DNA from 2 places in the Sinorhizobium sp. NG07B genome. Region 2 is predicted to be linked to the other one. Evidence: riboswitches for the same ligand, from Rfam matches in the RefSeq annotation. Region 2 holds a riboswitch; the other holds the start of a gene.
What was found. A riboswitch is a leader RNA that binds a small molecule or an ion and turns the genes downstream of it on or off. The one in region 2 is predicted to bind S-adenosylmethionine.

Region 1 (4,195 bases), on a different contig from region 2:
CGGCAGGTCCTTCGGCGCGCCGCCCGCCGCGGATGCGACGAGCACCGCCGCGACCGCCAGCAGCCCGATAGTTTTGTGAAAGGAAGCGCGCGTCATTACCATCCGATTCGCAAGCATTGAGCGGAACTTAGCGGGATGCTGCAGCGCTGACCATAGGCCGGCCCTCGGCAGGGCCGCGCATTCTTAAAGCCGGTCGGGCGAATACGGAAGGAAGGGAAAATGGAGCGGGTGATCGGGATCGAACCGACGACATCAAGCTTGGGAAGCTGGCGTTCTACCACTGAACTACACCCGCGTCTGAAGCGGAAATTTCCCCAATGGTCGCGATCTGTCAAGCGTCTAGATGATTCACTGCTCTATTGGAGCAGTGAATCATCCAGCTATTGGGCTCACTCGGCGCGAAAATGCTTGGAAAGCTTCAGGCCCTGCGCCTGGTAGTTCGAGCCGAGATCGATGCCGTAAAGACCTTCCGGACGCTCCAGCATGTGCTCGTAGATCAGCCGGCCGACGATCTGCCCGTGTTCGAGGATGAAGGGCACTTCGTGGCTGCGGACCTCGAGTACTGCGCGGCTGCCGCTGCCGCCGGCTGAGGCGTGGCCGAACCCCGGATCGAAGAAGCCGGCATAATGGACGCGGAACTCGCCGACCAGCGGATCGAAGGGCGTCATTTCGGCGGCGTAGAGCGGCGGCACATGAACTGCCTCGCGCGACACGAGGATGTAAAACTCGTCCGGATCGAGGATCAGGTCGTCGCGGCCGCGGCTATAGAGCGGCTCCCAGAAATCAAAAACGGCGTGCTCCGCCTTCTTGTCGACGTCGACCACCGACGTGTGATGCTTGCCGCGATAGCCGATCAGGCCGTCCGGGCCGGTGCCCTTGAGGTCGATCGACAGCGCAATGCCGCCGCCGGTGATGTTGGGCCGCTCGCTGGCGACGAGCACGTCGCTTTCGTGCAAGCCCAGCAGTTCTTGCTCGGAAAGAACGGAGTGGCCGACGCGGAAACGGATCTGCGAGAGACGCGAGCCGCGGCGAACGACGATCGGAAAGGTCCGCGGACTGATCTCGAGATAAAGCGGCCCGCTGTAGCCGGCGGGGATCTTGTCGAACTCCTGCGCCCTATCGGTGATGACGCGCGTGAAGATGTCAAGGCGACCGGTCGAACTCTTCGGATTGGCCGACGCCGACATGGTCTCCGGCAGCGTCAGGCTCTCCATCAGCGGCACGATATAGACGCAGCCGGTTTCCAGCACCGCGCCCTCGCGAAGATCGATGACGTGCAGCTTCAGGCGGTCGAGCTTGTCGGCGACGAGATGCGCCGGTCCCGGCATGAAGCTCGCCCGGACGCGAAACGCCTTGGATCCGAGCCGAAGATCGAGGCTCGCCGGCTGGATCTGGTCATCATCCAGCGGCTTCTCGCTCTTCAGACGTCCCGTGGCAAACAGCGCGGCAATTGCGCGGTCGGCCAGAATCCCTGTGTCGCGGCCCATTCCGATCCTCATTCTCAGTTGCCAGACAAAACCAAACTCCGGGAATTGACGCAAGCGCGGCCAGGCAGTATTGGAGCTTTATCCCGTGGTGATTTGGCCGGTCGGCTTGCAGCCACGTTAAACAAGTAGCTAAAAAGGCCGGGTGTCAAACCGGTCGTTTCGCGGCCGGTTTTTTTGTTCTGAAGGTGATCGTCGCATGAGCAAGACCTGGCGCCCGGCAACCCAACTCGTCCACGGCGGGACCACCCGCTCGCAGCACGGCGAGACCTCGGAAGCGATCTTCCTGACACAGGGCTTCGTCTACGAAAGCTCGGAAGCGGCGGAAGCCCGCTTCAAGGGCGAGACCGACGGCTTCATCTATGCCCGCTACGGAAGCCCGACCAACGACATGTTTGAGAAGCGCATGTGCATGCTCGAAGGCGCCGAGGATGCGCGCGCCACGGCCTCCGGTATGGCGGCGGTTTCGGCGGCGATCCTCTGCCAGGTCAAGGCGGGAGACCACATCGTCGCCGCCCGCGCCCTCTTCGGCTCCTGCCGCTGGGTGGTCGAAACGCTCGCTCCGAAATACGGCGTCGAATGCACGCTGGTCGACGGCCGCGAGCTTGCCAACTGGGAAAAGGCGGTGCGGCCGAACACCAAGGTCTTCTTCCTCGAGAGCCCGACCAACCCGACGCTGGAGGTGATCGACATCGCCGGCGTCGCCAGGCTCGCCGACCAGGTGGGCGCCAAGCTCGTGGTCGACAATGTCTTCGCGACGCCGCTCTTCCAGAAGCCGCTGGAGCTGGGCGCCCATGTCGTCGTCTATTCCGCCACCAAGCATATCGATGGCCAGGGCCGCTGCCTCGGCGGCGTCGTGCTTGCCGACAAGGAATGGATCGACGAGAACCTGCACGACTATTTCCGCCACACCGGCCCTGCCATGTCGCCCTTCAACGCCTGGACGTTGCTCAAGGGCATCGAAACGCTGCCGCTGCGCGTCAGGCAGCAGACGGAAAACGCCCGCCGCATCGCCGACTTCCTCGCTGAGCAGCCCCAGGTGGCGCGCGTCATCTATCCGGGCCGCAAGGACCATCCGCAGGCCGACATCATCGCCAAGCAGATGACCGGCGGCTCGACGCTGGTCGCCTTCGAGCTGAAGGGCGGCAAGGATGCGGCCTTCGCGCTGCAGAACGCCCTTGAGATCGTTCGGATTTCCAACAATCTCGGCGATTCCAAGAGCCTGATTACACATCCGGCGACGACGACGCACAAGAACCTCACCGACGAGGCCCGTACCGAACTCGGCATCTCGGCCGGAACCGTACGGTTCTCGGCCGGGATCGAAGACAGCGACGACCTTGTCGAGGATTTCGCCAAGGGACTGAAGTCGATCCGCGCCTGAACCGTCCAATTTCAGGTGACCTCAGCCGCCCGGCCCGCGCCGGGCGGCTTTTTCATGACCCGTCACGAAAGGTGAGACGCGCGAGAACGATGCGCGACAGGGCAGTGTAGAGGCATAGGACGGCGAATATCGCCGCCAGCACAGGGAACCGGTGCGGAAACAGGCAGACGGCCACGAAGAAGACGATCGTCTCGGTCGCCTCCGCAAGCCCGGTGGTGAAGTAGATCGACTTCGCACCACGGATCTCGGTCGACAGTGCGCGCTTCTCGGCGATCGCGGCGAAGGCGAGGAAGCTCGAGCCGTTGACATAGAAAGCGAAGAGCAAGAGCCCCCCGGCAAACCCGTTGGCCGCCGGATCGGCGGCGATGAAGGCCAGCGGGATCGCGCCATAGAAGGCGAAGTCGAGAACGATGTCGAGAAAACCGCCGAAATCGGTCTTGCGGCTCGCGCGCGCCACTGCCCCGTCGAGGCCGTCGCAAAGCCGGCTCAGGAGAATGAGAGCCGCACCCGCCACGTAGTAATGCAAGGCAATCAGGACGGCCGCGGCAAGTCCAAGACAAAGGCCGGCGACCGTGACCGCATCGGCGCCCAAGCCCCGCTTGGCGAGGGCGGCGCCGAGCCGGTTCAGGATAGGATCGAGATGCCTGCGCGCCGCGCCGTCGAGCATATTCCCCTGCCTTGCGTGAAAATCGTAAGGACCCGTATAATCCTGCCGTTATTCTTCACGAAACCTTATCGCTGTATGATACTCGAGCAGTTTTGAAACAGGATGTCGAACATGTACCGTGCGCTGACACGCGACATAGAGGTCACGGTGGAGCCGTACTATCTCGAAGAACAATCGGATCCGGATGATAGCCGCTATGTCTGGGGCTACCGCATCGTCATCTCGAACCATTCCGAAATCGCGGTTCGGCTGATGACCCGCTACTGGCACATCACCGACGAGAACGGCCAGGTGGACGAGGTCAGCGGTCCAGGCGTCATCGGCGAGCAGCCGCTGCTCAATCCCGGCGACACCTACGAATATTCCTCCGGCTGCCCGCTCGACACCCCCTCCGGCGTCATGTTCGGCCACTACAGCATGGAGGCCGAAGACGGAGAGACCTTCAATGTCGCCATCCCCGCCTTCTCGCTCGATTCTCCCGGACTGGTGCGGACGCTGAACTAAAGCCCGTCGCGTTCAAACGTATTCACGCGGCGCGCCTTAGGTCTTTGTTTTTGTGCATGTCGTTATCCCAAAACCGCTGCACACTTTTGGGCGACATGCATTAGCCGCCCGCCTTTATTGAGATCGCACCTCGCTCGCCTCGAAGCGATAGTCGGT
Region 2 (4,195 bases):
AATCACCGGCCCGGACGGCGGTTCGATCAAGTTCGAGATCGATGCCTTCAAGCGCCATTGCCTGCTGAACGGCCTCGACGACATCGGCCTGACGCTCGAAAAGGCGGGCGCCATCGACAGCTTCGAGAAGTCGACCGCCGCATCGCGCCCCTGGGCCTGAACGGCTCGCGGATGACGCGCAGGCTGATTTCGACCGGATCGCCCTTCGAGAAGACGGCAGGCTATTCGCGTGCCGTCGTCAAGGGCGACTGGTGCTTCGTCTCCGGCACGACCGGCTACGACTACGCCAGCATGACCATGCCGAAGACGGTCGAGGAACAGGCGCGCAACTGCCTGAAGACGATCGAGGCTGCGCTGAAGGAAGCCGGCTTCTCGCTCTCGGACGTCGTGCGCAATCATTACTACGTCACCGACGCCAGCTTCGCCGACCGGGTCTTCCCGATTTTCGGCGGGGTTTTCGGCGAGATCCGCCCAGCCGCGACGATGGTCGTTTGCGACCTGATCCGCCCGGAAATGCTGATCGAAATCGAGGTCACGGCATTTCGCGGGTGAGGCGGGATCGGTTTTCGCGCATTCATCAACCTCGAGAGTAGCAGGTCCATGCAGTTTGAAGGTACCGCCGACTATATTGCCGACAAGGACCTGATGGTCGCCGTCAATGCGGCGATAAGGCTGGAGCGGCCGCTGCTCGTCAAGGGCGAGCCAGGCACCGGCAAGACCGAGCTCGCCCGCCAGATCGCCGCGGCACTTGGCCTCGACCTCATAGAGTGGAGCGTCAAATCGACCACCAAGGCGCAGCAGGGGCTCTACGATTACGACGCCGTCTCGCGGCTGCGCGACAGCCAGCTCGGCGACGCCCGCGTCAACGACGTGAAGAACTATATCCGCAAGGGCAAGCTCTGGCAGGCTTTCGAGGCGTCGGAAAAGGTGGTGCTGCTGATCGACGAGATCGACAAGGCGGACATTGAATTTCCCAACGACCTCTTGCAGGAACTCGACCGGATGGAGTTCCACGTCTACGAGACCGGCGAGACGATCCGCGCGCGGCACCGGCCGATCGTCGTCATCACTTCGAACAACGAAAAGGAACTGCCGGACGCCTTCCTGCGCCGCTGCTTCTTCCACTATATCCGCTTTCCCGATGCCGAGACGCTCGCCCGCATCGTCGAGGTCCACTATCCGGGCATCCGCAAGACCCTGCTATCGGCGGCCCTTGCCGCCTTCTACGGCATCCGCGAGGTGCCGGGGCTCAAAAAGAAGCCCTCGACCTCCGAGGCTCTCGACTGGATCCGCCTTCTGGTCGCCGATGAGATCGATCCGGCCGACCTGCGCGCCGATCCAAAATCGATGCTGCCGAAGCTGCACGGCGCCCTTTTAAAGAACGAGCAGGACGTGCACCTGTTCGAGCGCCTGGCCTTCATGGCGCGCCGCGACGCATGAGCCCGGACGCGCAAAAGGTCCTGATCTACGCCACCTGGCGGGGTTCGCTGCTGGTCTTCGACGAACCGGATTTTCCCGAAATCGAGCTGCAGGTGCCGGGCGGCACGATTGAGCCGGGCGAGAGCCCGGAAGGCGCGGCCCCTCGGGAATTTTTCGAGGAGACCGGGCTCACGCTGCCGGACACGGCGACGCAATTCGCCACCCGGGATTTTCGCTACGGGAAAGGTGATAGGGAAATCTGCCATCGCCGCCACTATTTCCACGTCGCCCTTGAAGGCGAACAGCGGCAAACATGACTGCATCACGAAATGACGCCGGACGGCGGTGGAGCGCCGATCCGCTTCCGCTTCTTTTGGATGAGCCCCGACAAGGCCGTCACGCGTCTGGGGTACGGAATGCAGGAAGGTCTGGACTTGCTGCAGTGCGCGACGCTTCGCCCTTTTCCTCGGGTTTGCCCCTCTCCTCGGGCTTAACCCGAGGACTAGCCCCCGCTCGCGGGGGGGGGAGAGCTTGGGCGCCGCCGCGAGTCCCTTCTCCCCGTTGAACGGGGAGAGGTGGCCGGCAGGCCGGATGAGGGGCCGCAAACCCCAAGACTCCTTTTCCATTGACCACCTGCCCCGCGCCACGCTATCAAACGATCCTGTGGTGATTTGGCCGGCCGGCTTGCAGCCACGTTAAAGAAATCGCTAAAGGGCCGAGGAAAGAACGGATTTCCGAGGACCGGTCGCGATCATCTCGCCGCCGGTTTTTTTGTATTGATCGAGTGGAACCATGCCCATCAAGATTCCCGATACGCTGCCCGCCTTCGAAACGCTCGTCAACGAGGGCGTGCGGGTGATGACCGAGACGGCGGCGGTCCGCCAGGACATCCGGCCGCTGCAGATCGGGCTCTTGAACCTGATGCCGAACAAGATCAAGACGGAAATCCAGATCGCCCGGCTGATCGGCGCGACGCCGCTGCAGGTGGAGCTGACGCTGGTGCGCATCGGCGGCTACCGGCCGAAGAACACGCCAGAGGAGCATCTCTTCGCCTTCTACGAGACCTGGGAGGAGGTCAAGGGCCGCAAGTTCGACGGCTTCATCATCACCGGCGCCCCGGTCGAGACGCTCGACTATGAAGAGGTCACCTATTGGGACGAGCTCAAGCGCATCTTCGACTGGACGGAAACGCATGTGCACTCGACGCTGAACGTCTGTTGGGGCGCGATGGCGGGGATCTACCACTTTCACGGTGTTCCGAAATATCCGCTCAAGGAAAAGGCCTTCGGCGTCTATCGCCACCAGAACCTCAAGCCCTCGTCGGTCTATCTGAACGGCTTTTCCGATGACTTCGCCGTCCCCGTGTCGCGCTGGACCGAGGTGCGCCGCGCCGATATCGACCGGGTTCCGAGCCTCGAGATCCTGATGGAATCGAAGGAGATGGGCGTTTGCCTGGTGCACGAGAAGAAGGGCAACCGGCTCTACATGTTCAATCATGTCGAATATGATTCAACTTCGCTTTCGGACGAATATTTCCGCGACGTCGATGCCGGCGTGCCGATCAAGCTGCCGCACGACTACTTTCCGCACAATGATTCGACCCTGCCGCCGCAGAACCGCTGGCGCAGCCATGCGCATCTCTTCTTCGGCAACTGGATCAACGAGATGTACCAGACGACACCCTACGAGCTCGAAAAGATCGGCAGCGGAGAGTGATGTTCATCCCCTTCTTCCTCGAACTGAAGGCAGAGAAGATCCCGGTGACGCTTCGGGAGTTTCTGTCGCTGATCGAGGGAATGGAGAAGGGGATCGCCGCCTTTGACGTGGAGGCCTTCTATTTTCTGGCGCGCACGGCGCTGATCAAGGACGAGCGCTACATCGACCGCTTCGACCGGGTGTTCCGGCATTGCTTCGCCGGGCTCCAAGCGGTTTCCCCGTCGCAGAATGTTGCCGAAGTGGCGATCCCCGAGGAATGGCTGAAGAAGCTCGCCGAGAAATATCTGACCGAGGAGGAGAAGAAGCTCGTCGAGGCGCTCGGCGGTTTCGACAGGCTGATGGAGACGCTGCGCCAGCGGCTTGCCGAGCAGACCGGCCGTCACCAGGGCGGCTCGAAATGGATCGGCACGGCCGGCACCTCGCCCTTCGGCGCCTATGGCTACAATCCCGAAGGTATCAGGATCGGCCAGGAAGGCTCGCGTCATCGGCGTGCGGTCAAGGTCTGGGACCGGCGCGAGTTCAAGGACTACGACGACACAGTCGAGCTCGGTACCCGCAACATCAAGGTGGCGCTGAAGCGGCTCAGGCGCTGGGTGCGCCAAGGGGCGGCCGACGAACTCGACCTCTCCGGCACGATCCGTTCCACCGCCGAGCACGGCTATCTCGACGTGGTCACCCGGCCGGAGCGCCGCAATGCCGTCAAGCTCCTGATGTTCTTCGACGTCGGCGGATCGATGGACGACCACATCCGCATCGTCGAGGAGCTGTTCTCGGCGGCCCGCGCCGAGTTCCGCCAGATGGACTATTTCTACTTCCACAATTGCGTCTATGAGGGCCTGTGGAAGGACAATCGCCGCCGCCGCGCCGACATTACCCGCACCACGGAGGTCCTGCGCACCTATGGCAGCGATTACCGCGCCATCTTCGTGGGCGACGCCGCGATGAGCCCCTACGAGATCAGCCATCCGGGCGGCTCGGTCGAGCACTGGAACGACGAAGCGGGGGCGCTCTGGCTCGAGCGCCTGACGGCGCATTTCCCGCGGTCGATCTGGCTCAACCC

Region 1: another riboswitch for S-adenosylmethionine. It lies ahead of CO664_RS01820 (O-succinylhomoserine sulfhydrylase); the one in region 2 lies ahead of metA (homoserine O-succinyltransferase).

What each region holds. Positions count from the first base shown of each region.
Region 1 covers NZ_NWTD01000001.1:366,088-370,282, reverse strand. Annotated here, with positions in the region: gene CO664_RS01835 (transporter substrate-binding domain-containing protein) at 1-96, opposite strand, end outside; tRNA gene CO664_RS01830 (tRNA-Gly) at 221-295, opposite strand; gene CO664_RS01825 (2'-deoxycytidine 5'-triphosphate deaminase) at 390-1,487, opposite strand; SAM riboswitch at 1,563-1,641, shown strand; gene CO664_RS01820 (O-succinylhomoserine sulfhydrylase) at 1,684-2,868, shown strand; gene CO664_RS01815 (CDP-alcohol phosphatidyltransferase family protein) at 2,921-3,535, opposite strand; gene apaG (Co2+/Mg2+ efflux protein ApaG) at 3,647-4,039, shown strand; gene CO664_RS01805 (Hsp33 family molecular chaperone) at 4,154-4,195, opposite strand, start outside.
Region 2 covers NZ_NWTD01000005.1:168,266-172,460, reverse strand. Annotated here, with positions in the region: gene leuD (3-isopropylmalate dehydratase small subunit) at 1-160, shown strand, start outside; gene CO664_RS18695 (RidA family protein) at 172-552, shown strand; gene CO664_RS18690 (MoxR family ATPase) at 601-1,440, shown strand; gene CO664_RS31705 (NUDIX domain-containing protein) at 1,437-1,736, shown strand; SAM riboswitch at 2,073-2,150, shown strand; gene metA (homoserine O-succinyltransferase) at 2,212-3,135, shown strand; gene CO664_RS18675 (VWA domain-containing protein) at 3,135-4,195, shown strand, end outside.